DNA from 4 places in the Hafnia paralvei genome. Region 1 is predicted to be linked to each of the others. Evidence: predicted binding sites of a transcription regulator. Region 1 holds the regulator's gene; each other region holds the start of a gene.
What was found. The regulator CRP, encoded in region 1, controls carbon source genes, mostly activating them, when cyclic AMP is high. The targets are predictions, from matches to a motif close to ATGTGANNNNNNTCACAT.

Region 1 (7,392 bases):
ATCATTCTCGGCGGTCAGTTAAAAGCCGTGCCAAAAGAGTGGAGCGATATCCAAATTCAGGATACAACCATAGATGTAAGTTATTACGATTTACGATAAACCGTAGCCCCCCAACCACCGGAGCCGTGTTAATTATGTCAGCGAAACACCCGATCATTGCCGTGACCGGCTCCAGTGGAGCCGGCACTACCACCACCAGCGTAGCCTTCCGCAAGATCTTTCAACAGTTCCATCTGAAAGCCGCTGAGTTGGAAGGCGATAGTTTCCACCGGTATACCCGCCCAGAAATGGACGCTGCAATCCGAAAAGCCCGCGAGCAAGGGCGTCATATCAGCTATTTCGGCCCCGAGGCCAATGACTTCTCTTTTCTCGAACAAAGCTTTATCGAATATGGTCAGCATGGTCGTGGGCGCTCGCGTAAATATCTGCATACCTACGATGAAGCCGTTCCCTACAATCAGGTTCCCGGCACATTCACGCCGTGGGAACCGTTGCCAGAGCCGACAGATGTTTTATTCTATGAGGGATTACACGGCGGAGTCGTCACGCAGCAACACAATGTGGCTCAGCATGTCGATTTACTGGTCGGCGTAGTGCCCATCGTTAACCTTGAGTGGATTCAAAAACTGGTGCGCGATACCGGTGAGCGCGGCCATTCACGCGAAGCCGTGATGGATTCCGTTGTTCGCTCTATGGAAGATTACATCGGCTACATTACCCCCCAGTTTTCCCGCACGCATATCAACTTCCAGCGCGTACCAACGGTTGATACCTCTAATCCTTTTGCCGCTAAAGCGATCCCTTCGTCAGATGAAAGTTTCGTGGTGATCCATTTTCAAGGGTTAGACAATATTGATTTCCCCTATCTACTCGCGATGCTGCAAGGATCGTTTATCTCGCATATTAATACGTTGGTGGTTCCGGGAGGGAAAATGGGGTTAGCAATGGAACTGATCATGACGCCGTTGGTGCAACGGCTTATCGAAGGGAAGAAAATCGAATAACAACGTGTTACGCAATATCAGGCACCTTGGCACAAAACCACCGGTGCCTGATGAAGTGAATCAAATTACTCCACCACGATAGTTTCAAAACTATGGGTAATGTTAACGGCTTGACCCAACATCAACGCAACAGAGCAGTATTTTTCCGCAGAAAGCGCAACGGCGCGCTCAACGGCTTTATCCGTAAGGCCTTTGCCCGTGACAATAAAATGCAGATTGATATGGGTAAACAAGCGCGGAGCTTCCTCGCGACGTTCAGACGTCAATTTGACTTCACAATCGCGCACGTCCAATCGTCCTTTCTGTAAAATGGAAACTACGTCAATGGCACTGCACCCCCCTGCTGACATCAATACCATTTCCATTGGGCTTGGCGCTTTATCACCAGCGTTTCCGTCCATAAGAATCTGATGTCCTGAAGCCGATTCGCCCAGAAAAGTCATTCCTTCAACCCATTTCACTCGTGCCTGCATGTTTATCGCCCCTTTGGTTAAATTCTGTCATCAGACTACGCTTTCTGTAAAAAACAGGCAATCCGAGGCCTCACTTCTGATGCTGAAGCGAGACAACACGAGACACCTGAACAAAGCTGTGCTACAAACTATGCCGAAATGGATCTTTATGGATTGAAACGGGTATAGATCAATAACTCTAGGAAACAATTACCTTAGCCTATTACTCTATATCTCGATTATGCAGTGCTATAACAAGTTAATAAGCAAAGCCCCGTGCCACAATAAGCACACTGTCTGGATCAGTATCCCGATATTAGGGCCGCGATAACAACAGAGGATAATAGCGAATGGTTCTCGGCAAACCGCAAACAGACCCGACTCTTGAATGGTTCTTGTCTCATTGCCATATCCACAAGTATCCGTCCAAAAGTACCCTGATCCACCAAGGCGAGAAGGCGGAAACCCTGTACTACATCGTTAAGGGATCCGTTGCAGTATTGATTAAAGATGAAGAAGGTAAAGAAATGATCCTTTCCTATCTTAATCAGGGCGACTTCATTGGTGAACTGGGCTTATTTGAGGAAGGACAAGAACGTAGCGCTTGGGTTCGTGCAAAAACAGCCTGTGAAGTTGCTGAAATTTCTTACAAGAAATTCCGCCAACTGATTCAGGTTAACCCAGATATTCTGATGCGCCTTTCTGCTCAGATGGCTAGCCGCTTACAGGTTACCTCTGAAAAGGTGGGCAACCTTGCGTTCTTAGACGTGACTGGCCGTATTGCACAGACGCTGCTGAATCTGGCAAAACAGCCAGATGCCATGACTCATCCAGATGGTATGCAGATCAAGATTACTCGTCAGGAAATCGGCCAGATCGTTGGCTGCTCCCGTGAAACCGTTGGTCGCATTCTGAAGATGCTGGAAGATCAAAATCTGATCTCCGCGCACGGAAAAACCATCGTCGTTTACGGCACTCGCTGATAAATGATGCCCGTGTAGCATCGCTGCACGGGTTTCTTTCATTATGTGGCGGCGGTTTATCTACCACCCGGAAGTCAACTATGCACTGCGTCAAACGCTGGTGCTGTGCCTCCCTGTTTTATTTGGCCTACTGACCGGCAATCTACAGCTTGGTCTAATGTTTTCTTTGGTACCAGCCTGCTGCAACATTGCAGGGCTCGATACTCCTCATAAGCGCTTCATCAAACGATTAATCGTTGGCGGCAGCCTATTCGCGTTTTCCAGTTTCTTGTTACAACAATGCCTGCTATGGCAAATTCCGCTGCCGCTTATCATGCTTGGGCTTGCGTTACTGCTCGGTGTTAACGGTGAGATCAGCCCCCTACACGCTAGGCTTCTTCCCGCAGCACTCGTCGCTTCGATATTTACGCTAAGTATGGCTGGAACAGTTCCCATCTGGCACGGGCCACTGCTGTATATTGTTGGCACCATCTGGTATGGCGCTTTTACTTGGTTCTGGTTTCTCTTATGGAAAGGGCAGCCGATCCGAGAAAATCTCAGCCAGCTCTACACGCAGCTAGGCGACTATATGGACGCCAAATATAGCTTGCTAACTCAGCATATCGATCCAGAAACGGCCTTGCCGCCGCTGCTACAGCGCCAGCAAAAAGTGATGGACTTAATTACCCAGCTCTACCAACAAATGCACATGTTATCTCTGGTGCATAATCCTGAGTACAAACGTCTACTGCGCTATTTTCAAGTTGCATTGGATCTTCAAGAACATATTACCGTTAGCTTATCTCAGCCCGATGAAGTGCAAAGCCTAGTCGCCAAAAGTCAGGCTGAAGCTATTTTGCGCCGCAACGCTCAAGTCATATCAGAGAGGCTCAGAACGGTGGCTGGCGATATTCTGTATCACCGCTACCCCAAACATTTTTCGATGGATAACGAGCTAGCCGCGCTGGAAAAGCTGGCTAATCAGCACCCAGATAACCCCGTTGGAAAGTTTTGCTATTACCATTTTAGCCGTGTAGCTCGATTGCTAGTTCGTCAGCGTCCTCTCTATCAGCGCAATCTGATGTCTACACAGCAACGCCTTCCTTTTTGGCCTGCATTACGCGCCTATCTCTCATTTAAATCCGTAGCGCTACGTAATGCAGCGCGTTTAGGCATTACTCTCGCTGCGGGCAGCAGTTTGGGGATGTTATTCCATCTGCCAAAACCCTACTGGGTTTTGCTCACGACCATGCTGGTCATTCAAAATGGCTATAATGCAACGCGGGTGAGGATCCAGCACCGTGCGCTAGGAACCTTTGCTGGACTGATTATTGCTGCGGGATTACTACAGTTAGACCTACCGCTAAATGCCACCTTGGCCTGTATGCTGGTGATCACCATTGCAGCCTATTTGGTACTACGTAAAAACTACGGGCTGGCGGTGATTGGTTTCACCGTAACTGCCGTTTATACCCTACAGCTTTTACAGCTCAATGGGCTCCATTTCTTGGTTCCAAGACTGATTGATACCGTACTCGGCTGTATTCTCGCCTTCGCAAGTACCATCTGGCTATGGCCACAATGGCAAAGTGGTCTACTGCGCAAAAATGCTCATCAGGCACTAGAGGCATATCAAGATGAGCTTCGCCTACTGCTCTCTCCTGAACCGAAAGCAACCGATTTAGCCTATGCCCGCATGAAGGTCAATCAGGCACATAATGCCGTATTCACCTCGCTAAATCAGGCGATGCAGGAGCCGGGGTTTGATTCCAGATATCTGACCGACATGCGTCTGTGGATCACTCACAGCCAGTTTATCGTGGAGCATCTTAACGCAATGACAATCCTCGCCCGAGATCACTACATGTTGACTGAAAACCTAGCGCAAGATTATTTGCAGCGCTGTGAAATCGCCTTGCAGCTCTGTCAGCAACGCTTAGAACACGATGGACCAACCTTGAGCAATAACGCCGCCGTCTTCCAGTCTGATGAGCAGGAAACCAGTGGAATGCCCGTAACCCAGATTGAAGTCCATCTACGCCGAATCATTGCGCACCTGCGCGCCATGCATACCATTTCATCGATAGCCTGGCGGCAACGACCACATCATGGGATTTGGATGAGCCGTCGATTAAGGGATTAAATTTCTCCCGTGTCTTTCAAGAAATGGCGTATATTCTTCTTCATGCCAAGATAAACGCCAAACTATTGATGAACATACAATTTTTACTGCTAATATCATTTCAAATAATACTTATTATTTCTCTTCTGCTATTCAGAAAATACCCGCTCATACATATCGCATTCACTACGCTTGCCGTCATTTCAGTCATGCCACTCGCGTATTTCATTGGCACATTTTCGCAAGGGTTAAGTTCTAACCTTTGCTACTCCTACATGATTGCTGAATTAGCCACCACCTCTACAGTGGCGATCCAATCCAGCAGCAGCGCAACTCAACAAAAATATATTGATGGACTTAAATCCATTCCAAACTATGGGTATGAATCCAACTGCAATGATATGACGGCAGCGGTAAAGCGTTTGTCTCAATCAGTGAAAGACGCCAAATAAACAATCAATTACCCCATGAATTAAATGACTTATACTGCCATTCGCACAGCCAGGCATTACGATTTTTTAGCTATCACCGCCCCGATCGCTTTTTCTAATCGCATCATACCTTCATGGATATCCGCAAACTCCACAACGAGCGATGGAGCAAAGCGCAAAATATCAGGACCCGCATTTAACAACATGAGGCCTTCAGCGGCGGCGGCGTGCAGAATATCGCGCGCTTTACCATGGTATTCAGGGCTCAGTTCTGCGCCCAGTAGCAGCCCCATACCACGTACCTGCGTAAAGACGTTGTACTTAGCATTTATGTTCGCCAACGCCTCGACAAACAGCGAGTGACGTTCTTCAATACCCGCCATAACCTCTGGAGTATTAATCACGTCCAGCGCTGCTTCTGCTACCGCGCAGGCCAGTGGGTTGCCGCCATACGTAGTACCATGTGTTCCCACATGCATCGCGCTGGCAATTTCATTCGTCGTCAACATGGCGCTAATCGGGAAACCGCCGCCCAAAGCTTTAGCGGTAGTCAGAATATCCGGCGTCACGCCATAATGCATATAAGTAAACAGCTTACCGGTACGCCCCATTCCGCTTTGCACTTCATCAAATACCAACAGCGCCTGATGGCGATCGCACAGCTCGCGTACACCTTTAAGGAAGCTTTCAGTCGCAGGCATTACCCCACCTTCACCCTGAACCGGTTCTAAAACCACGGCACAGGTATGGTCGTCGATAACGGCTTTTACCGCGTCGAGATCGTTGAAAGGTACATGAACAATATCCGCAGGTTTCGGGCCAAAACCGTCAGAATATTTAGGCTGCCCGCCGACAGAAACGGTAAACAACGTGCGGCCATGAAATGCGTGGTGGAACGCAATAATCTTGGATTTGTATGGACTGATTTTGCTCGATGCGTAGTAACGTGCCAGTTTAAACGCCGCTTCGTTTGCCTCCGCACCGGAGTTGGCAAAGAAAACACGCTCCGCAAAAGTGGCATCAATCAGCTTCTGTGCCAAACGCAGCGCGGGTTCGTTGGTGAAAACATTGCTAACATGCCACAGCTTTTCGCCCTGCTCATGTAAAGCTGCCACCAATGCCGGATGACAGTGCCCTAGCGCCGTTACAGCAATACCTCCCGCAAAATCCACATACTCTCGCCCCTGTTGATCCCATACTCGGCTTCCCATTCCGCGCACAGGAACAAAATCTGCCGGTGCATAGATAGGCAACATTACCTTTTCAAATGTGTCTCTTGCGACTGCCTGTTGCTTCGCCATTACGCAACCATCCTTTTTACATTGCCAGAAAATCTCACTCGCAGGGAGTGAAAATATAATCATAAAATATGCATAATAAATCAAACAATGGCAACCGTATTTTCTCTTGGGTTTTCTCCGAATCCCACGTTTGGCAACGACGCTAAAGTTGAGACTAAGATACAGCGTGCTTATACTTTGAACTTGGAAGTTAGATTCCGCCTCTTTATTTAAGGACTGACCATGAGCGCTCCGCTTACCATTGCCAAGAATCAAAATGTCACGCTGCATCTCCTCCCCGCTCTGGCAAACCGCCATGGACTGATTACCGGTGCAACAGGCACGGGTAAAACCGTGACGCTGCAAAAAATGGCGGAGCAGTTTTCTCGCATTGGCGTTCCCGTCTTTTTAGCCGACGTAAAGGGTGATTTATCCGGTATCGCAGCGGCAGGAACGCTTTCAGAAAAGCTACAGAAAAGATTAGATGCCTTGCAGGTAGCCGACTGGTCACCGCAGGCGTGTCCGGTGGTTCCTTGGGATATTTTTGCCGAGAAAGGTCATCCTATTCGCGCGACAGTGTCAGACCTTGGGCCACTGCTGCTTTCCCGCCTACTCGATCTCAACGACGTACAGTCCGGTGTGCTACAGCTGGTGTTCAAGATTGCCGATGACAACAATCTGCTGCTGCTCGACATGAAAGATCTCCGCGCCGTGGTGCAATTCGTGGGGGATAATGCCAAACAGTTCACCACTGAGTACGGCAACATTTCTACTGCGTCCATTGGCGCTATTCAGCGCGGTTTGCTCACGCTAGACCAGCAGGGCGCTAACCATTTCTTTGGCGAGCCGATGCTAGATATTAACGATCTGATGCGTTGCGACGCCAATGGCATGGGCGTTATCAATCTCCTCGCCGCCGATAAGTTAATTAATCAGCCTAAACTCTATTCCGTGTTTCTCTTGTGGCTGCTTGCCGAATTATTTGAACAGCTTCCGGAAGTGGGTGACGTCGCTCAGCCAAAACTGGTGTTCTTCTTCGATGAAGCCCATCTGCTGTTTAACGATGCGCCTGCGGCGCTGCTCGACAAAATAGAACAGGTAGTCCGTTTGATTCGCTCCAAAGGCGTAGGGATTTACTTCG
Region 2 (7,392 bases), 390 kb from region 1:
GTAACCAGTAACGACTTTTAGGCCCATTTCACGGCCTAACGCCGTCATTGGGTGTACAACTTCAATACCACGTACCGCCTTTTTCAAAGACCCCATGTCGGCTTGTTCTTTTTTGGTGATTTCGCGGCTGAATGGCATCTTTAAAAGCTGCTGTGCTTTGGCACTGAAATGGCTGGCTTGAACTGCGCGCAGACGCTCGATCTCAGCGGTCAGCTTTTCCTGCTCGCTGCGATTTTCATCCAGAGCATGCGTGGTTACAGTGTCAATCTCTTGTAACAACAGGCCTGCTTCTTTACGACGCAGGGCATCCAGCTTGTCGCTAAGGCGTTTAATTTCTGCTTTTTCTTTCATGACGTATCTTCCGGTCATCAATACTTTTGGGGATTAGGAGATAGTTTAACAGTTGTAAGCATTAATGTGGGGATTGGCTGAAAAGAAGACGCTCCCAGTCTTGCAAACTGGGAGCTTAAAAGGCTTTTTTATGGCACAAACGAGTCACTAAGTCGGTGATGCTAAGGACTAGCGTAGAACGGACCATCTGCTGATAGCGCTGTTCCTGCATGTTGGCTAATGAGTCATCAACAACCTCTTCTGGCAGATGCAGCGTGGGTTGTGGTGGCAATGTAGTCATGCAGTGCAGCATATTTATCGGGCCAAGGATCTCGTCATCGGTAAAGCTGTAGATCTTATTCTCATGCTTTAATTCATTATTTAGCGCTAATAAAAGCTCAACGTCTTCATATTCATCGCGGCTAATCACGCCCAAGGCATAGATGAGTTTTAGTCGTACCGGTAAATCCGCCAGCGGACCGCTTCCTTCCAACAATGGTTCCACTGCATATTTCACTGCGTAATCATCTTTCCGAAAGGCTTGGATAATCAGCAGGTCAACCGCCTCAGCCAGTAATCCGACCGTAGCCTGAATGAACCCTGAGACCGTTTGACGAGCATTGAGCCTTTCTAGAATTCGATTCTCAAAAGCCTGATTTTTATAAAGGTCAGCTTCTTCTATTGTTGCCATAATCGATGCTTCACGTTCCGATAACCGCGGGTTTTCTGGTGCCTCGGTTTTTGGAAGGTGCTCTTTTATTTCTGGTTGCGCAGTAGTGCGCATTCGATTCAATTTCATTATACCCTTCTCATTTGGAGCTGCCGCTTCGCTGCAACTCCAATCCTATGGGTTACATCATGCTTGACGTTGCATGGCGTTATACACATTCGCGATCTGTGCGACAAGCTCTGGCTGATCTTCTAGGCCACAAACCTGCTTCACGGTGTGAGTGATGCCTTTCTCATTAAGCAAATATGCCATTTCTTGAGCCTGTGGGTCTTGGTGGCTGCGATAGCTTAATGCCGCCGCAATGCCCATAAGCAGATTGTTGTTTGGCAAACCATACTCCAGCGTTCCTCGCAGTGGTTTGATTAAACGGTCGTTTTCACTCAGTTTACGCAATGGCTGACGTCCCACGCGTTCCACATCGTCATGTAGATAAGGGTTCTCAAAGCGCCCTAAAATCTTTTCGATATAAGCGGAATGCTGTTCTGGGTCAAAGCTGTAGCGTTTAATAAGTACCGCACCACTTTCTTCCATTGCCCCTTTAACAACATCGCGAATAGCCGGATCCAAAATGGCTTCACGAATGGTTTGATAGCCAGCCAGTTGGCCGAGATAGGCGGTGATAGCATGGCCCGTGTTGAGTGTGAAAAGTTTACGCTCAACATAGGCCATAAGATTCGCTGTGGACTCCATTCCTGCAATTTGCGGTAGCTGCCCTTTGAATTGGGTGCTATCGACAATCCATTCGCTGAAGGTTTCAACGGTTACTTCCAATGGATCGTCGTTAGCTGCGGCGCTAGGGGGAACAATGCGATCTACGGCAGAATCCACAAAGCCGATGTGTTCTTCTACCCAAGCATGGAGTTCAGCAGGGATTGCCAGTAAGACGTGCTGTTTAAGCTGGCTGGTACCACGCACCATATTTTCGCAGGCGATAATATTCATTGGCTGATGGTTACCGCTGTTGTAACGGACAATCAAGCCTTGAGCTAGCGTATTGGCGATTTTGCTGAGTACCTGTGGGCCAACCGCAGTGGTGATAATGTCTGCTTGAGCAATCTGCTGAATGGCATCTGGGCTATTACTATGAATGGCGCTGACGCGGTTTACTTGCTCAACGCGCGCATTTTCGCCGACGACATTGACCTGATAACTTTGTTGATGCGCAAGCTGATCGACCAAAGGCTGGTTGACGTCGGCAAATGTTAACTCTGCCTGAGCATCGGCTAAAAGTTTACCGATAAAGCCACGACCAATATTACCTGCACCAAAATGAATCGCTTTCATGATGTTAACCTCGAGAGAATCTATCCGTAAAAAGGGGGCCGGGGGAGGCCCCAAGAACGACACCGACAGCGAAGGCACTTTAGGCCGCTGGCTGCGGTGAACGGTGTCGTGTCATCGCCTTAAGCCGCTTGCTCTCCAGACAGGAGATCTAGGATTTCCTGTACGCTGGTGGTTTGCGCCAGTTTTTCTATGACGCCTTCGTCGTCCAGTGCGTTGGTTAAGCGGGCTATAACCTGAATATGCTCGTTGTTGCGGGCGGCAATGCCGATGACCAGCCGAGCCACGTCATCCGGCTCATCACCGAATCGTACGCCCTGTGGGTATTGGCAAATGACAATCCCGGTGCGGAGCACGCGGTCTTTGGCTTCTACGGTGCCGTGTGGGACGGCAATAGATTCTCCTAGATAGGTTGTGGTTAGCGCTTCTCGTGCCAGCATGGCGTCAATGTAATCAGGTTCGACATAGCCACCGGATACCAGCATTTCACCCGCAAAACGAATAGCTTGTTCTTTATTCTCTGCGGTTAAGTTAAGGAAGATGTTATCTGCGCTAAGCTTGAACAGATTTTCTTCGCGCTCGATTGACTCGAAAGAATCATCGTTGGCTGCAATAATTGTTTGGTTAATAAGGCGATTATCATTGGCTGCATGCGGTAGCTTTGCGGCCAACAAACGGGTGGTTAAATCAGTATACAATCCGCTATCCAGGAAATTGCTCAGTGAAATGTGCATAGCCTGCGGAGCATGACGCATTGCTCGTTCGGTTAAATCCTGATGGGTGATCACCAGATCCACATCGTCTGGCAGGCTATTGATCGCACAGTTAGCGACCGAAATATGATTCAGGCCAGCATCTTTCACCTTTTTGCGCAGAACGCCTGCACCCATCGCGCTAGACCCCATACCAGCATCACAGGCAACGATGATTTTACGCACATGATGCAGATCTTTAGATAAGTCGAGCGTTACGGCCTGCATTACGGGCTGAGGCTGGGTACCAGAAATCTTGCCACCTGATTTAGACTGCTGTTTCATGCCCTGCATACGACGAGTAGCTTCAGCCAAGCCATTGCTCTCTTCATCGCCTACGCGAGCACGTTTAAGCAGCATGGCAGAAGTAAGGAATGACACCAGAGTGGAGGCTAGAATCGACAATATAACGCCAACCAGTGAAGACTTTGGTGTCATTAGCAATACGGCAAAGATAGATCCTGGAGAAGCGGGAGATACCAAGCCAGCATTAAACAGGGTCAAGGTGAAGACGCCGGTCATACCGCCCAAAATGACGGCCAAAATGAGGCGTGGGTTCATCAATACATATGGGAAATAAATTTCGTGAATGCCGCCGAAGAAATGGATTATCGCGGCACCACCGGCAGACTGTTTCGCACTGCCTTTACCGAAGAACATATAGGCTAGCAGGACGCCCAGACCCGGACCTGGGTTCGCTTCGATTAGGAAGAAGATGGATTTGCCAGTTTCTGTTGCTTGCTGAATGCCCAACGGTGAGAAGATGCCGTGGTTAATCGCATTATTCAAGAACAGTATTTTGGCGGGTTCGACAAAGATTGAGGTTAACGGCAGCAGGTTATTTTGCACCATAATGTTAACGCCCGCCGCCAATATCTTAGACAGCGACTCAACCAGTGGTCCAATGGCCATAAATGCCAATATGGCAAGCAGCATACCGATAATGCCTGCGGAGAAGTTATTCACCAGCATTTCGAAACCGCTTTTGATTTTACCGTCGACCCAACGGTCAAAATGCTTGATTGCCCAGCCGCCTAGTGGACCTGCAATCATGGCTCCCATGAACATTGGCATATCTGCACCGACGATCACGCCCATCGTGGTGATAGCTCCCACTACGCCGCCGCGCTCACCACCGATGAGGCGACCACCGGTATAACCGATTAACAGTGGTAGCAGATAGGTGATCATTGGGCCAACCAATTTGGCTAGCGTTTCATTGGGTAACCAGCCCGTGGGAATAAATAGTGCGGTAATCAAACCCCAAGCGATGAATGCGCCAATATTGGGCATTACCATATTGCTGAGGAAGCGGCCAAAATTCTGTACCTTGACCTTGATATCTGGTGATAACATAAAACACCCCTCGTGGTGCGCGCTAAGATGTTGCGCGTCGTAATAGTTGTGGTGGTTTCGCCAAAAACCGTCCTGTCGTTCTGTATGCAAAATCGACTCTATCACGCCGTTTTCATCTCGCGTACCCCGTGGGGTTTTTGTGATCCTGATCTCATTCCATCCCCCTCTTAAGGGGTGTTTTGAGTGATTCAGATCACATAAATAGGCTGAAAGTCTCCTACAAAGTTAAAATAATGTCCTTGCTGGCCTCATTTACGTGATGAAAATCACCTTTATTGTTAGCATCTTTGTTTTTAAATTGTGATTCTCTTCACAAGATACTTTTACATCTCCCCCGTCTAACCTCATTTATTTATTCACCTCCACTCTTTGCGTCATAAAATTACATCCGTGAATGTTTAGGCGTAAAAAAGCCCCGCAAGGTTTCCCTGGCAGGGCGGGTATAACGTTAGATTCTATTAGTTTTGAAAAATAGCCGCGTTGCGGTTTTTCGCATTTAACAGTTCTTGATGTTTGGCTGCAATTGAGGTCATGAGCTGATTGTATTGATCGACCTGCTGTTGGGTTTGCAACTGGATGCTTTGGTTATCAAAGCGAGCCTGAGTCCCAATGCTTTGCAGGAAATCACCCACTTGAATCAAGTCTTGTGACAGGCTAGCGGCCATTGGGATAATAGGCATAACGGCATTCGCTGGGTCGGTAACGACTTTCGCAAAGGCTTGGTCATAAATCGCTTTTACATCATCAGGCTGTTTGAGTGCAGCACGCGCAGTGTCTGCGGTTGATTTCGCACTTTGAATCTGCTGACCGAGCAGATTTAGAGCCCCGGACTCCTGTCGTAGATCGTCACGTTTTAGCAGATAGTCCTGAGGAACACGTATCTGATCGATAGTGGTAAACAGCGGATTAAGGCTGCTATCCATCGAACGACTGAAATTCTGTGAAAAGGTCACCAAAATCGCGTAATCGCTGACATAATTGCCGAGTTTCTGCTTTTGGTCTTCGCTCAGCGTCGGCACAGTAATGCTACCGCGCATGACGGTATTTTGCAGATAGTCGATGAAAGCTTTACGTTGTTCTTTATCGTTGTCGCCACAGCCAGCCAGTTGGAACGCCATAATGACGGCGAAAATTGGCATCAACCAACGCTGTGCCTGTTTAGTTACTGCAAGTGACATGTAATTACTCCTGTAACCACGCGAAAAATGGGTCAATATCATTCGGTTGAAATTCTACTCATCAAGTTAGTTTAACCTGATAATTTAGGGATAACAGCCAGAATGTAAAAAACCCGCCGAAAGGCGGGCTTTATTTTACGTTCAGGTTTACTGCAGAACAGAGATATCAGCAACCTGTAGGAACAAATCACGTAGTTTGCTCAGCAATGTCAGGCGGTTGATACGCACTTGCTCATCTTCAGCCATCACCATAACCTGCTCGAAGAAATCATCAACAGGTTCGCGCAAAGCAGCCAGTTCAGACAGTGCTTCTTGATAACGCCCTTCGGCAAACAGTGGCTCTAATTTGTCACGTAGAACAACCAGATGCGTTGCCAGTTTGATTTCTGCTGCTTCTTTTAATACAGATGCATGAACGCGATCGGCCAGCACTTCGGTCGATTTCGCCAGAATGTTGGAAACACGTTTGTTGGCAGCAGCTAATGCCGCGGCTTCAGGCAATGTACGGAAGTGAGAAACTGCCTTCATGCGAGCATCAAAGTCAGCGGGCTTGGTTGGACGACGAGCCAAGACAGCCTGAATAGTATCTACGCTATGACCTTCTTCCTGATACCACGCACGGAAACGTCCCAGCATGAAATCAACCACGTCATCAACGACGTTAGCGTTGGTCAGCTTCTGACCATAGAGGCGAGCAGCTTCTTCGGTCAGCGTGACCAAATCCAGCGGCAGCTTCTTCTCAACGATAATACGCAGAACGCCCAGTGCCGCACGACGCAGAGCAAATGGGTCTTTATCACCCTTTGGATGTTGGCCAATGCCGAAAATACCAGCAAGAGTATCCATTTTGTCAGCGATCGCGACAGAACATGCCACCAGAGATTCTGGTAGTGCATCACCCGCAAAGCGTGGTTGATACTGTTCGTTTAGCGCAACGGCAACCTCTTCGTTTTCACCGTCGTGGCGGGCGTAGTGCATACCCATGACACCCTGAGTATCTGTGAACTCGAAGACCATGTTAGTCATCAAATCACACTTGGATAGCAGACCTGCGCGGGTTGCCAGATTCACATCGGCACCGATTTGCTCTGCAATCCAACCAGACAAAGCTTCAATACGATTAGTTTTATCGCGAAGCGTTCCCAGTTGTTGCTGGAACAACACGGTTTCTAGACGGGGTAGATTATCTTCCAGACGTTGCTTACGGTCAGTCTTAAAGAAGAACTCAGCATCGGCTAAACGTGGGCGCACAACTTTCTCATTACCAGAGATTATCTGCTGTGGATCTTTAGATTCGATGTTAGTGACGAAGATAAAGTTTGGCAGCAATTTGCCTGCGGCGTCATACACTGGGAAGTACTTTTGGTCACCTTTCATGGTGTAAACCAGCGCTTCGGCAGGTACCGCAAGGAATTTCTCTTCAAACTTAGCCGTCAACACCACTGGCCATTCAACCAGAGAGGTCACTTCTTCCAACAGGCTTTCGCTCATATCAGCGATGCCGCCGATTTTCTGTGCAGCCTGTTCTGAATCACGTTTGATAATTGCTTTACGGGTTTCGTAATCAGCAATGACTTTTCCGCGTTCCATCAGGATTTGCGGGTATTGATCGGCGTTGTCGATGGTGAACTGCGGTTCACCCATGAAACGATGACCACGGATCACGCGATCTGACGGTATACCAAGAATAGTAGCAGGGATAACTTCACTGCCCAGCAGCAGCGTGACGGTATGAACCGGACGCACGAACTGAGTGTCGTTATTA
Region 3 (7,392 bases), 330 kb from region 1:
AATACCGTTGAGTTTGGCACGGAACTCCCCTCCTTTTTGTAACCAGCGGGATAGGTCACCTGAATCCGTCACGATATGGGTTACTTGCATATCGTGAATTTTTAATGGTTTAAATAACATTAACGTGACTTTGCCTACAGGGAAATCGTCTGGCAAAGAGTGCACCTGCTTACGGTTAAATAAGCCTGACTTTACTGGCAGAGTCATTGCTTGCTGTTGGCTTTGGTCACGTTGCGACTGTAACCAATTGGCCTCGGCCTGCTGTAGCTGCAATAACAGGTTTTGTTGTTGATAAGCCTGATCGGTCAGCATTTGTTGAATTTGCTGATTTAGCATCCGTCGTGATGCAAAGTCATGCCATAGGCAATCTTTGAGCAAAATAAGATCGAGTGGCGCCAGCTCCGAGCGGCCGCTGAAAAACGCACAGGCTTGTAGCAGCCGAAGCGCTTTTTTCCAGCGACGGTCAGAGATATATGGCGCATCATCTAGCGTATTGATTCTTTGACGAAGTTGGTAAATGAGCTCGAAGCAGTGAGTCGGCAATGTGACTTTGCCTATTTGCGGCTGCCAAGCATAAAACTCTTCATCTGAGATACTTAATGCTTCAGGAACAGGATTTGCGTTTTCATCCTGACTGCTGGTGATTAGCGCGCGGAAGTTTTGTTTTTCTTGCACCTTATCCAGCCAGAGTCGAATAAGCATACGGTCGTATAATGCTTCTAGGCTACTGTCTGCTTCAGGAAGTTCGTTAGATGCGGTAACCAACAAACGCATAGGAATAGGGTCTTCACTGTCCCCATTACGAAAGCGTCGCTCGTTAATCGCGGTAAGCAAGGTATTTAAAATGGCAGGCCCTGCTTTCCAAATTTCGTCCAAGAATACGATTTCGGCTTCTGGCAAATATCCGTGGGTTAAACGTAAGTAGCGACCTTCATCTTTGAGAGCCTGAATAGACAGTGGGCCGAAAACTTCTTCTGGAGTTGAAAAGCGAGTCATCAGATATTCAAATGCGCGAGCATGGCTAAACGCAAATTTTAAACGACGGGCGATCAGGCTTTTTGCAATTCCCGGCGGACCCAGTAAAAACACGCTTTCACCGCATAGAGCAGCGAGTAGACATAGGCGGATGGCCTCTTGTCGTTCGTAAAGTCCGTTTTCCAAAGCATGGCTGAGCCGTGAAATACGTTCGGCCAATTGGCTAGATTGCGTCATAATGGTCCCATTCATAACAAGGATTGTTTTGTTTTATCGACTTCTTGGCGCGTTGACCAGCTTTATTTTACTGCTTAGCTTGTTGATTTTTTTAAACCTTTCTAAGCTTGTTATAGGCCGGTTACCCTAGGCTCAGTCATATTTCCTTTATCCTAAATAGTAGGAAATTGTGCTGATTTATGCATACTGTGCGTTTCTTATAAGCGCTCGGTCTGTCAGTACACGCATCGCTTATAGATGTTACAGCAAAAGAAACAAGTTATGAGTTCAGAACATAAACGTTCATTAACGACAGTCACACTGGCCGCAATCGGTGTAGTGTATGGCGATATAGGTACGAGTCCGTTATATACCTTACGCGAGTGTTTTTCTGGCCACTACGGTTTTAGTGTTGAGCCAGAAATAGTATTTGGTTTTCTTTCACTGATTTTCTGGATGCAGATCCTGATTGTATCCCTTAAATACTTAACTTTCGTTATGCGCGCAGATAACGCCGGCGAAGGGGGGATATTAACCCTAATGTCATTAGCGGGGCGGAATACTGCACCTAAAGTGACGGCAATATTAGTGATCTTGGGGTTAATTGGTGGCAGCTTCTTCTATGGGGAAGTGGTGATTACGCCAGCAATTTCGGTGATGTCAGCAATAGAAGGCCTTGAGATAGCAGCACCGTCTCTTGATCCCTATATTGTTCCGCTCTCCATTCTGGTTCTGACCATTCTGTTTTTCATTCAAAAACATGGAACGGGGAGTATCGGTAAACTCTTTGCGCCGGTCATGGTGCTATGGTTTCTCACGTTGGCCATCCTCGGCGCTCGCAGTATTATCGATAACCCGCAAGTGCTCACTGCGCTAAACCCTAAATGGGCTATTGGATTCTTCGTTGAACATCGTTCAATGGCATTCTTCGCATTGGGCGCAGTGGTGCTTTCTATCACTGGTGTTGAAGCTCTGTATGCCGATATGGGACATTTTGGGAAGAAGCCAATTCGTTTAGCGTGGTTTTTCTTTGTCATTCCGTCTCTTATCTTGAACTACTTTGGTCAAGGGGCGCTGCTACTGAAAAACCCAGAGGCGATTAAAAACCCGTTCTTCTTGCTTGCACCAGATTGGGCATTGATTCCACTTCTTATTCTGGCGACTTTTGCGACGGTTATCGCTTCACAGGCGGTTATTTCTGGCGTCTTCTCATTAACGCGGCAGGCTGTTCGTCTCGGCTATCTACCCCCGATGCGCATTATCCATACCTCTGATATGGAAGCGGGACAAATATACATACCAGCAATCAATTGGGCGCTGTATATCTCGGTGGTTATTGTTATCGCGAGCTTCGAACATTCCAGTAATCTGGCTGCGGCTTACGGTATTGCCGTGACAGGAACCATGGTATTAACCAGTATTCTCTGCTGTACCGTTGCAGTGAAAAACTGGCACTGGAACCGCTTTGTGGTCATGATTCTGCTCGCGGGTCTGTTATGTATGGATATTCCACTCTTTACAGCCAACGCGCTGAAATTCTTCTCTGGTGGTTGGTTGCCGCTTGCATTGGGGCTTGTGATGTTCATCATTATGACCACATGGAAAAGCGAGCGTTTCCGCCTGCTGCGTCGTTTACATGAACATGGTAACTCTTTGGAAGCAATGATTGCCTCATTAGAGAAATCCCCTCCGGTTCGTGTGCAAGGAACCGCGGTCTATATGTCGCGAGCGATGAACGTCATTCCTTTTGCGCTGTTACATAATCTCAAACATAACAAAGTGCTACATGAACGGGTGATCTTGCTTACGCTTCGCACGGAAGATGCTCCTTATGTACACAATGTTCGGCGTGTGACCATTGAGCAACTGTCGCCTACTTTCTGGCGAGTCGTGGCGAGCTACGGCTTTAAAGAAACGCCAAACGTAGAAGAAATCTTCCATCGCTGTGGTTTGGAAGGATTGCCGTGTCGGATGATGGAAACCTCGTTCTTCATGTCTCACGAATCGCTGATCTTGGGCAATCGTCCGTGGTATTTAAAAGCACGTGGCAAACTGTTTATGGCCTTAAGTCGAAATGCACTGCAGGCTGCCGATCAATTCGAGATCCCGCCAAACAGGGTGATCGAGCTTGGTACGCAGGTGGAAATTTAGGCATTGCATATACCTAGGTAGTTTTTCCGCAAGGTTTGGGATGTGCATCCAGCGCCCCCAAACCTTGTGAGACTCCTTTCCGTCGTTGGCTTTCTCTACCAATACTTAAACGCAGAAAATAATAAGTAGTTTCAGCTTAACGGCCCATATAAGCTGAAACGCTTCTGCTAGCGAAACGTTTCGATAGAGATCACATTTCTTCATATTATTTATTGTCTGTGTTTTATTAGCTCCTAAACTCCCTCTCAAGCGAAACGTTTCGCTGATGGAGCAAATAAATGAAAAAAGGCACTTTACTCAACTCTGAGATTTCCTATCTCATTTCTCGTTTAGGTCATACCGACGCCATTGTTGTGGGTGATGCGGGGCTTCCAATTCCTGATTCGACTCAGCGTATTGATTTAGCGCTGACTCATGGGGTTCCCGGTTTTTTGCAGGTTGTTGGTGTGATTACGCAGGAAATGCAGGTTGAGAAAGCGGTTATTGCGCAAGAGATGCCTAGTAATAACTCCGTGATTCATGAACAGTTACTTGATCACTTGAAACAACTCGAACAACACCAGGGAAATACCATCACGGTGGAGTATGTCAGCCATGAGCAATTTAAAGCGCTGAGCTCTGCCAGTAAGGCCGTCATTCGTAGCGGAGAGTGTTCTCCGTATGCCAATGTTCTGCTTTATTCTGGCGTAACCTTCTGAGGCCGCTATGCAACCTTTATTAGCCTTAAAAGGCATTGATAAAAGCTTTCCTGGGGTTAAAGCCCTGTCTGGTGCCGCGCTAAATGTTTATCCGGGACGCGTAATGGCGTTAGTCGGTGAAAATGGTGCGGGTAAGTCCACGATGATGAAAGTGTTAACCGGTATCTATCAAAAAGATGCCGGGACTCAGCACTTTTTGGGTAAAGAGGTCGTTTTTAATGGCCCTAAGTCTTCTCAGGAAGCGGGTATCGGTATTATTCACCAAGAATTAAACCTCATTCCACAACTCACGATTGCCGAGAACATTTTCTTGGGGCGTGAATTTGTTAACCGTTTGGGCTGTATTGACTGGAAAAAGATGTATGCCGAAGCGGATAAACTTCTGGCTCGTTTAAATATTCGCTACAGCAGCCATCGGCTGGTGGGCGATTTATCCATCGGCGATCAGCAAATGGTGGAGATCGCCAAGGTGCTGAGCTTTGAATCCAAAGTCATCATCATGGATGAGCCAACAGATGCTTTAACGGATACTGAAACTGAGTCACTGTTCAAGGTGATTAATGAGCTGAAGGCTGAAGGGCGCGGCATAGTTTACATTTCACACCGTTTAAAAGAGATCTTTGAGATCTGCGATGACGTCACTATTTTCCGTGACGGGCAGTTTATCGCTGAGCGCCCTGTCAGTGAGTTACAGGAAGACTCTCTCATTGAAATGATGGTTGGTCGTAAGCTGGAAGAGCAATACCCACGCTTAAACCAGCCGCGTGGTGAGCTCCGTCTGCAGGTGAAAGGCTTGTATGGCCCTGGGGTTGAAAACGTTAGCTTTGATCTCTATCGCGGAGAGATTTTAGGCGTATCTGGCTTGATGGGGGCTGGGCGTACTGAACTGATGAAGATTCTGTATGGCGCGTTACCGCGTAAGCAGGGATTTGTCATGCTCGACGGCCGAGAGGTCGTGACTCATTCACCTCAGGATGGTTTAGCGAACGGCATTGTTTACATCTCTGAAGACCGTAAGCGTGATGGTTTGGTTCTGGGGATGTCCGTTAAAGAAAATATGTCGCTTACCGCATTGCGCTACTTCAGCCGTGCCAATGGCTCACTCAAACACACCGAAGAGCAAGAGGCCGTTAGCGATTTTATGCGCTTATTCAACGTGAAAACGCCATCAATGGATCAGCCTATCGGACTACTTTCTGGTGGTAATCAGCAAAAAGTGGCCATTGCGCGTGGCCTCATGACGCGTCCAAAAGTTCTGATCCTTGATGAACCCACTCGCGGTGTAGACGTTGGCGCCAAAAAAGAGATTTACCAACTTATTAACCAGTTCAAACAAGAAGGTCTGAGCATCATTTTGGTGTCTTCAGAAATGCCCGAGGTGCTTGGCATGAGTGACCGCATTTTGGTTATGCATGATGGTCATCTGAGTGGGGAATTCCCTATTGAACAGGCAACCCAAGAAGTGCTGATGGCAGCCGCCGTTGGCAAGCAATACGGCGTGAAGCAGGAGTAATCGCAGATGAACACCCAGACAACCCAGAAACAAGGTGGGTTTAGTAAAGATCAGTTAAAAACGTTGTTGCTGGAACAAAAATCGCTGATCGCCCTGCTGGTGCTGATTGCGGTAGTGTCCTCAATGAGCCCTAACTTCTTTACGCTCAATAACCTATTCAACATTTTGCAGCAGACGTCGGTCAACGCCATTATGGCGGTGGGGATGACGCTGGTGATTCTAACTTCGGGCATTGATTTATCCGTTGGATCATTACTGGCCGTAACTGGCGCTGTCGCAGCCTCCATTGTTGGATTAGAAGTTAACGCATTTATTGCTGTATTTGCAGCTCTCGCTTTGGGCGCCGCCATTGGTGGCTGTACGGGTGTGATTGTTGCAAAAGGCAAAGTTCAGGCATTTATCGCGACGTTGGTCATGATGCTGCTATTACGCGGTGTCACGATGGTGTACACCAATGGTAGCCCGATCAATACCGGCTTCTCTGATGCAGCGGATCTCTTCGGTTGGTTTGGTATTGGCCGTCCTCTTGGCATACCTACACCTATCTGGTTGATGGTTATTGTGTTTGCGTTAGCATGGTACATGCTGCACCACACTCGTCTTGGTCGTTATATCTATGCACTAGGCGGTAATGAGTCAGCGACTCGCTTGTCTGGTATCAGCGTTGACCGCGTCAAAATTATTGTTTATTCGCTGTGTGGTTTACTCTCTGCCTTGGCGGGTGTGATTGAGGTCGCTCGTCTTTCCTCAGCGCAGCCAACGGCGGGTACAGGCTATGAGTTAGATGCTATCGCCGCCGTTGTACTGGGAGGAACCAGTTTGGCGGGAGGTAAAGGCCGTATTATGGGGACTTTGATCGGTGCATTGATTTTAGGCTTCCTCAATAATGGGCTGAACTTACTGGGTGTTTCGTCTTACTACCAAATGATCGTTAAAGCAGTGGTTATTTTGCTGGCGGTTCTGGTAGACAACAAAAGCAACAAATAATCTTCCCTACAGGAAACGACGATAATGAATATGAAAAAACTGGCAACTTTAATCTCCGCGGCCGCTTTGAGTGCAACTCTGAGCGCGAACGCAATGGCGCAAGATACCATTGCGCTGGTGGTATCAACGCTGAACAACCCGTTCTTTGTCTCCATGAAAGATGGTGCACAGAAAGAAGCGGATAAATTAGGCTATAAACTGGTCATTCTGGATTCTCAGAACAACCCAGCAAAAGAGTTGGCTAACGTACAGGATCTAACGGTACGTGGTACCAAATTGATGCTGATTAACCCAACTGATTCTGATGCCGTCGGTAATGCTATTCTGATGGCTAATCAGGCAAAAATTCCGGTAATCACCTTAGACCGTGCAGCGAACAAAGGTGAAGTTGTGAGTCATATCGCTTCTGATAACGTTGCAGGTGGTAAAGCAGCTGGAGAATTTATTGCGAAGAAGTTGGGTGACAATGCCAAAGTCATTCAGCTCGAAGGTATCGCCGGAACGTCAGCAGCTCGTGAGCGCGGCGACGGTTTCAAAAAAGCGCAGGAAGAACACAAGTTTAATATGTTGGCTAGTCAGCCTGCAGATTTCGACCGTACCAAGGGTCTGAACGTGATGCAGAACCTGTTGACTGCGCATCCTCAGGTACAAGCCGTATTTGCACAGAATGATGAAATGGCGTTGGGTGCTTTACGTGCGTTGCAAACCGCTGGCAAAAGCGATGTATTGGTCGTTGGCTTTGACGGTACCGCTGATGGTGTAAAAGCGGTTCAGCGTGGCAAATTGGGTGCAACCGTTGCTCAACAGCCTGAGCAAATTGGCGTAATTGGCGTAGAAACAGCGGATAAAGTA
Region 4 (7,392 bases), 1.9 Mb from region 1:
GCTTTCGGTCATATTAATCACTACCGCAGCAGTCACACCCGCACAGGCAATAACCGAGGCGACGGAAAGGTCAAAGTCGCCAGAGGCCAGACAAAATAGCATCCCGCAGGCCACCATTCCCGACATGGAAATGGCTAGGCCAAGCCCCTTCATGTTGATAAATGAGCCAAAGTTAGGCACAAAAATCAAACAGGCAATAAATAGCGCGGCAAATACTACCAACATGCCATAACTATCCCAAATACGACTGAGGTTTAGCCCTTTGTTTCCTGATTTTGCCGTCGCCGGCGTAGAAGTAACACTCGACATAATTCTGCTCCTAGACGTATTTTCAGGCCGCATGAGATGAGGTTGATGTGCGAGGCATTGCAAGCGCTAAGGCTTTGGCCTCGCTCGCTTCGCTGCGTAATAGTTCACCCGACACTTCGCCTTCGCGCATCACGATAACGCGGTCAGATAAACCTAACACTTCGGGCAAATCACTTGAGGCAAACAGAACGGCAATTCCCTGCTGCGCCAACTGGTAGATAACATGATAGATTTCATGCTTCGCACCGACGTCGATGCCGCGCGTCGGTTCATCGAGCAAAATGACCTTCATGTCTTCTGAAAGCCAGCGCCCTAAAATCGCCTTTTGCTGGTTACCGCCGGAAAGATTCATCATTAGCTGCTCAGGACTGGGCGTTTTGATATTGAGAGCATCAATGCGTTTGTCGGCGTTTTCCACTTCCCATTGATGATTGATGAGGCAACCTGCGGTCAGCGCGTTGCGGCGAGCACTGATATTGATATTTTCACGCACGGAGTGAACCGGAATAATGCCGTCAGCCTTGCGATCTTCAGGACACAGCATCATGCCCTGACGGATAGCATCAATAGGGCTTCCCACTCGCATATCTTGTCCGTCGAGAATGACCTGTCCCTGCGTTATCTTGGTGCCGCCAAACAACCCTTTCATCAATTCGCTACGACCCGCCCCAACCAGACCAAAGAGGCCAACAATTTCACCCTGTTTAACCTGTAACGACACCGGGTGTTTGACACCAGGAGCCACCACGTCCTTCACCTCTAAACGAATAGGTCCGTGTTCGCGCGGCTGATAACCATAAACATCGCCCAAGTCACGCCCCACCATCGCCTGTACTAATGAGTCATGGTTGACCTGCTGCATATCATCGAAGGTTTTGACGTATTTGCCGTCTTTAAAAACCGTAATCGCATCGCTTAAGGCGAAAATTTCTTCCATACGATGCGAAACATAGATAATCACCCGACCTTCAGCGCGCAGTTCACGGATCACACGAAACAGCTGTTCAATTTCACGCGAAGAGAGCGAACTGGTTGGCTCATCAAACGCAATCACTTTGGCATTACGTGCCAAGGCCTTGGCAATTTCCACCATCTGCCACTGTCCGATAGAGAGATATTTCAGCGGCGTTTGTGGATCGATATCTAAACCTAAGTGCTCTAGCTGCAAACGGCTTTCATAGTTGAGCAATGAGTTATTCACGAAGCCCTTTTTCGCAGGCAGTTGGCCTAAATAGATGTTTTCTGCCACCGTCATTTCAGGCACTAAGTACAGTTCCTGATAAATAATGGCGACACCGGCATCAAGCGCATCGGTGGTGTTGTTAAATTGAACTGGCTGGCCCTTGAGGTAGATCTCTCCCTGCGTAGGCGTGTAACTGCCGCTCAGTATTTTCAATAGTGTGGATTTACCTGCGCCGTTCTCACCCATCAAGGCGTGGATCTGTCCGGCCTGACAGCTAAAGCTGATATCATCCAGCGCCTTCACCCCAGGAAATGTTTTCCCGATATGACGGAATTCCAAATAGGGTACGTTGGAGGTCATAAACGTTCTCCTTGCCACCGATAGCTAACCTCGCGGTGGCTAAAGTCAGTAGTCAACAAAAGGTGGTTAGAGCGGCAGTGGCCGCTCTGTGCGTGGCTTACAACCCTTTCTTCTGTAGCTCTTCTTTGAAATTGTCACGCGTAATCAAGACGACGTCGGTCACTGCGGTAAACTTGGCAGGCTCCACCCCTTTGGTCACCCAGTCGTACAGCATTTGGATGCTTTTATAGCCATGAATATCCGGGCTCGGCAGCAGCGAGCCGAAGAAGCCGGTTGGGTTTGCCTTGGACAATTCGCTCACCGCATCCACGCCATTGATACCGATGCCAATCACGTTTTCAGCTTTAAAGCCCTGTCCTTCTGTTGCCCGTACGCCGCCCAATACCGTGTTGTCATTCATCCCCACGATCAGCCAGTTTTTAACTTTTGGGTATTGAACCAACATAGAATTAGCCGCATCGAAGGCGCCAGGAATGTCATTGGATTTCGTGGGTACTTTGTAGATCTGTTTCTCTGGGAAACCCGCCGCCTTCAGCGCATCCATCGAACCGGTCGTACGACGGCGAGCGGTATCTAATTCATCCGCGGTGATCGCCATAACTCCCGTTTCATCGACTTTCCAACCACGCTTATTCATTTCCTTCCACAGTTCCTGCCCTTGGCGCGCACCAATTTCACTGGCCGCCATCATTACCAATGGAACGCTTTCCATCGGTTTTCCTTTGGCATTTACAAACTGATCGTCCACGGCAATAACTTTAAGATCGTAGCTCCGCGCTTTAGCCATGATGGCAGGCCCTAACTTGGGATCGGGCGTACAGATAACAAAGCCTTTAGCACCGCTCGCTGCGAGGCTATCAATAGCGTTTAACGTTTTTTCACCGTCTGGAACAGCAATCTTGATCACGTCAAAGCCCAAATCTTTGCCAGCCTTATCGGCAAATTTCCATTCGGTTTGGAACCATGGTTCTTCCGGCTGTTTGACCAGAAAACCGAGTTTCATGCTTTCTGCGATAGCGGATTGTGACATAACGGCAGCCAGTCCAATGGCGGCCAAAACCTTAGTGAATTTATGCATATTTACAATCTCCAGTTTCGTCATTTTTATGTAGCAGATTTGTCATGCCTGTGAGGCGATACCGCATCGGATGACAAAAAGCTCTGTGTGTACGAACTCAGGGGCAATTGAGCAGCAAATACCAAATGGTGCGATATTTCACTGCAATGTAGGGACCTTATGTGAGACGAGCTAAGTTGTAGCGGCTAATGGATGAACAAATAGAGAGCAAAATCACACCAAAAAATTACAGCTATTTTATGCATATATTTAGCAAATCCGTAACAATGATAACTTTTGATGACCATCACATTCTTCGGTGTTGTAGCTGAAAAATACATACATGTAGCTAAGCCATCCTCACAGTTCCACGCCGCTATTTCCTATTTTGGTTAGCAGTGAAATCTATATAGATAGGAGAGAGGGAATGCATGCAAATCCCATAGTAATCGGGCTGGATTTTGGTAGCGACTCCGTTCGCTCACTCGCCGTAGATTGTGTAACTGGTCAAGAGTTAGATACGGAAGTGGTTTACTATCCGCGCTGGAAGCAAGGACTGTTTTGCGATGCACCTGCCAACCAGTTCCGCCATCATCCTCTCGACTATATTGAATCGCTGGAAATCGCGATTAAGGCGGTCGTTGCGAGGATGAATGAGGAGCAACGAGCAGCCGTCGTCGGTATTGGGGTTGATTCAACGGGCTCGACTCCAGCACCAATAAATGAAAAGGGTGACGTACTGGCGCTGCTGCCCGAATTTGCCAACAACCCCAACGCGATGTTCGTGCTGTGGAAAGATCACACCGCCATTGAAGAAGCCGAAGAAATTAACCGCTTATGCCGTAGCGGCGATTTTCCCGACTACACCCGCTACATCGGCGGCGTTTACTCATCGGAATGGTTTTGGGCAAAAATTCTACACGTCACACGCGAAGACCGTGCCGTACGCCAATCGGCTGTGTCTTGGGTTGAGCTCTGTGACTGGGTTCCCGCGCTACTGTGTGGTGAACAGCAGCCGCAGAATCTGAAACGCGGACGTTGCAGCACCGGACATAAAGCACTTTGGCATCCCTCATGGGGAGGCGTTGCACCGCGTGAGTTTCTCGAAGCACTCGATACCTGTCTAAGTGAAAAACTGCAGCAACCGCTGTTTACCGAAACCTACACCGCCGATTTGCCCGTAGGAAAACTCAGTGCGGAGTGGGCGCAGCGTTTAGGTCTGACGACTGACGTCGTGCTATCGGGGGGCGCATTTGATTGCCATATGGGTGCCGTTGGCGCTGGCGCTCAGCCATATACGCTGGTGAAAGTGATTGGCACTTCAACCTGCGACATTCTGATTGCCGAGCAAGAACGCATTGGTGATCGCACCATCGCGGGGATCTGCGGACAAGTCGACGGTAGCGTCGTGCCCGGTTATATCGGTTTGGAGGCGGGACAGTCAGCCTTTGGTGATATGTATGCTTGGTTCAGTCGCCTACTCACATGGCCGTTGTTGCAAACCGCTAAACAGCATCCAGAATTAGCTGCACAGCTCGAAGAATCAGCAAAAAACTTGCTGCCTGCGCTCACTGAAGCGTGGGCTAAGGATCCCCAGCTCAACCACCTCCCTGTCGTTCTGGACTGGTTCAACGGCCGCCGTACCCCTTTCGCCAATCAGCGTCTGAAAGGCGTTATCACCGACCTTAACCTAGGCACCGATGCCCCGACCCTGTTTGGTGGTTTTATCGCTGCCACCGCCTTTGGCGCTCGCGCCATTATGGAGTGCTTTGAGCATCAGGGTGTTCCGGTGGAAAACGTGTTGGCGCTTGGCGGGATTGCACGTAAATCCCCCGTGATTATGCAGGTGTGCTGCGATGTGATGAATCGCCCACTACAAATCGTCGCCTCCGATCAGTGCTGCGCGCTGGGTGCCGCAATTTTTGCAGCCGTCGCCGCAGGAACCTATCCAGACATCGCCTCCGCCCAACAAAACATGGCGAGCCAAGTCGAGCGTACTCTCCAGCCCGATCCCGAACGCGTGGTGCGTTTCCAGCAGCTTTACGAACGTTATCAACAGTGGTGTACGCACGCAGAGCCCTGCTACACGGCAGAAAAACATTAATTTATTCAGCATTCACGGAGTCATCATGCAACAGTTCAAACAAAGCGAAGTGTGGTTTGTTATTGGCAGTCAGCATCTCTATGGTCAGCGGACGCTGCAACAAGTCAAGGAGCAAGCTGAGAAAGTCGTCAGCTCTTTGAATCAGGCGGGTTTGCCGGTGAAATTAGTGCAAAAACCGCTGGCAACTACGCCGGATGAAATCACGTCTCTCTGCCGTGATGCTAACTATCAAGATAGCTGTCTTGGCCTGCTAGTGTGGTTACACACGTTCTCTCCGGCCAAAATGTGGATCAACGGTTTGCGTCGCCTTGAGAAACCCCTGCTCCAGTTCCACACTCAGTTCAATGCTCAGATCCCATGGGACACCATGGATATGGACTTTATGAACCTGAATCAAACCGCGCACGGCGGCCGCGAGTTCGGTTTTATTGGCGCACGTATGCGGCAACAGCACAGCGTGGTTGCAGGGCATTGGGAAGACCCTCAGGCGCTAGAAGGTATCGCTCGCTGGATGCGTGTTTCTGCCGCACGCCACGAAAGCCAACATCTGAAAGTCGCCCGCTTCGGTGACAATATGCGCGAAGTGGCCGTCACCGAAGGTGATAAAGTTAGCGCTCAAATTCAATTTGGCTATAGCGTCAACGGCTATGCGCTGGGCGATCTCGAACAGGTAGTGAATGAAATCAGCCACAACGACATTAATACGTTGGTTGAAGAGTATGAAGCGAGCTATATCCTAACGGATGCGGTGAAAAGCGGCGGCGCAAAACGCGAGAATTTGCTCGATGCCGCACGCCTAGAATTAGGGATTGAACGTTTCCTACAGCAAGGAGGCTTCCATGCCTTTACTACGACCTTTGAAAATTTATACGGTCTGAAGCAATTACCGGGTTTAGCTTGCCAGCGCCTAATGCAAAAGGGTTATGGTTTCGGTGCCGAAGGCGATTGGAAAACCGCCGCGCTGCTGCGCATTATGAAAGTGATGGCCAGCGGTCTGAAAGGCGGTACCTCTTTCATGGAGGATTACACCTATAACTTCCAGCCTGGCAACGATCTGGTTGTTGGCTCACACATGCTGGAAGTATGCCCCTCCATTGCCAAAGAAGAAAAACCGTTGCTTGATGTTCAGCATTTGGGCATCGGTGGCAAAGCCGATCCCGCTCGACTGCTGTTTGCAACACCCGCCGGACCTGCGCTGAATGCTAGCCTGATAGATATGGGCGATCGCTTCCGTTTACTGGTGAACTGTGTTGATACCGTAGAACAGCCACGCGATTTGCCAAAACTTCCTGTTGCTCGGGCGATCTGGAAAGCGCAACCGTCGTTGGCCACCGCTGCGGAAGCATGGATCTTGGCCGGTGGTGCACATCATACCGTATTTACTCAAGCGCTGGACGTGGAATATCTGCGGTTATATGCCGAGATGCACAATATCGAATTCCTGCTTATTGATCATGCCACCACGTTGCCAGCATTTAAAAATGAAATCCGTTGGAATGAAATGTACTACACGTTGAATCGTAAATAATCGAGTCATACAAACTAATTAAATCAAGTAGCAAAAGGCGGTCTAGTGATGATAATCACGGCCGCCTCAATGCCACTAAAATTATTTAGGATATAAATATCCAATATTTAAACAATAGACGCTAAAAGCGATATTCAAATATCCCGCACCGCATGACAGACCCTAGTTTTCATCATTCTATCAACACGTTAAGCCACGAAGCCCACAATTAATTAGCTGAGTGACTATTATTGGCAATAATCATTTTTTAGTTTATGTAACCAATATCACTATTATTGTACTAGACAGATGGATTTACCTACATATACTGGCTGCTCTTCTGAAATTCCTCTCGTTGATGAAAACATAAAAAATGACAGTAACCGACTATTTGCTAAAATTTCGCCGGGTGAGCACTCTGGAAAGCTTAGAAAAACTTTTTGACCATCTTAATTATTCACTTACTGATGATGTCGAAATTATTAATATGTACCGTGCCGCCGATCATCGCCGAGCTGAATTAGCCAGCGGTGGGCGTTTATATGATGTTGGCTGCGTCCCAAAAGAGATTTGGCACTACGTGCAATAAACCTTATTCAGTCACAAACGACCTGATATTTAGCAGGGTTGGGCTGATGACTCAACCCCTAGTAACCATTTGAATTACCGCTATGATTTTCACGCTGTGGTCCCTTGACCGCTCCCTTGCTGATTTATAGCCAAATACACTTAAAATCACCTCGTTAATAAGTAAACGGCATGAGAAAAGAGTTCTTCCGTTGCTCATTTTAGCGTTTACTGGCTGCTTATTTTTGCCAAGGAATCTGCTTAATATGCGCTCTCGTGCTGCCACTTTTCTTCCCCTGATCGGT

Region 2: the regulator CRP is predicted to act here: its motif matches at 4,587-4,604, upstream of K9N75_RS00100 (PTS mannitol transporter subunit IICBA).
Region 3: the regulator CRP is predicted to act here: its motif matches at 3,521-3,538, upstream of rbsD (D-ribose pyranase).
Region 4: the regulator CRP is predicted to act here: its motif matches at 3,205-3,222, upstream of K9N75_RS11790 (arabinose ABC transporter substrate-binding protein).

Annotation. Positions count from the first base shown of each region.
Region 1 covers NZ_CP083737.1:4,350,418-4,357,809, forward strand. The annotation lists gene K9N75_RS20190 (DUF4153 domain-containing protein) at 1-99, shown strand, start outside; gene K9N75_RS20195 (phosphoribulokinase) at 135-1,004, shown strand; gene K9N75_RS20200 (OsmC family protein) at 1,070-1,477, opposite strand; gene crp (cAMP-activated global transcriptional regulator CRP) at 1,807-2,439, shown strand; gene K9N75_RS20210 (YccS/YhfK family putative transporter) at 2,483-4,561, shown strand; gene K9N75_RS20215 (hypothetical protein) at 4,585-4,992, shown strand; gene argD (bifunctional acetylornithine/succinyldiaminopimelate transaminase) at 5,049-6,272, opposite strand; gene K9N75_RS20225 (helicase HerA-like C-terminal domain-containing protein) at 6,495-7,392, shown strand, end outside.
Region 2 covers NZ_CP083737.1:17,518-24,909, forward strand. The annotation lists gene K9N75_RS00085 (YibL family ribosome-associated protein) at 1-351, opposite strand, end outside; gene K9N75_RS00090 (MltR family transcriptional regulator) at 467-1,021, opposite strand; gene K9N75_RS00095 (mannitol-1-phosphate 5-dehydrogenase) at 1,187-2,344, opposite strand; gene K9N75_RS00100 (PTS mannitol transporter subunit IICBA) at 2,464-4,449, opposite strand; gene K9N75_RS00105 (DUF3053 domain-containing protein) at 4,908-5,627, opposite strand; gene glyS (glycine--tRNA ligase subunit beta) at 5,775-7,392, opposite strand, start outside.
Region 3 covers NZ_CP083737.1:4,682,910-4,690,301, reverse strand. The annotation lists gene ravA (ATPase RavA) at 1-1,212, opposite strand, end outside; gene kup (low affinity potassium transporter Kup) at 1,474-3,342, shown strand; gene rbsD (D-ribose pyranase) at 3,621-4,040, shown strand; gene rbsA (ribose ABC transporter ATP-binding protein RbsA) at 4,048-5,553, shown strand; gene rbsC (ribose ABC transporter permease) at 5,560-6,540, shown strand; gene rbsB (ribose ABC transporter substrate-binding protein RbsB) at 6,565-7,392, shown strand, end outside.
Region 4 covers NZ_CP083737.1:2,486,890-2,494,281, forward strand. The annotation lists gene araH (L-arabinose ABC transporter permease AraH) at 1-309, opposite strand, end outside; gene araG (L-arabinose ABC transporter ATP-binding protein AraG) at 332-1,852, opposite strand; gene K9N75_RS11790 (arabinose ABC transporter substrate-binding protein) at 1,950-2,930, opposite strand; gene K9N75_RS11795 (ribulokinase) at 3,337-5,013, shown strand; gene araA (L-arabinose isomerase) at 5,039-6,541, shown strand; gene ydgT (transcription modulator YdgT) at 6,894-7,109, shown strand; gene yedA (drug/metabolite exporter YedA) at 7,354-7,392, shown strand, end outside.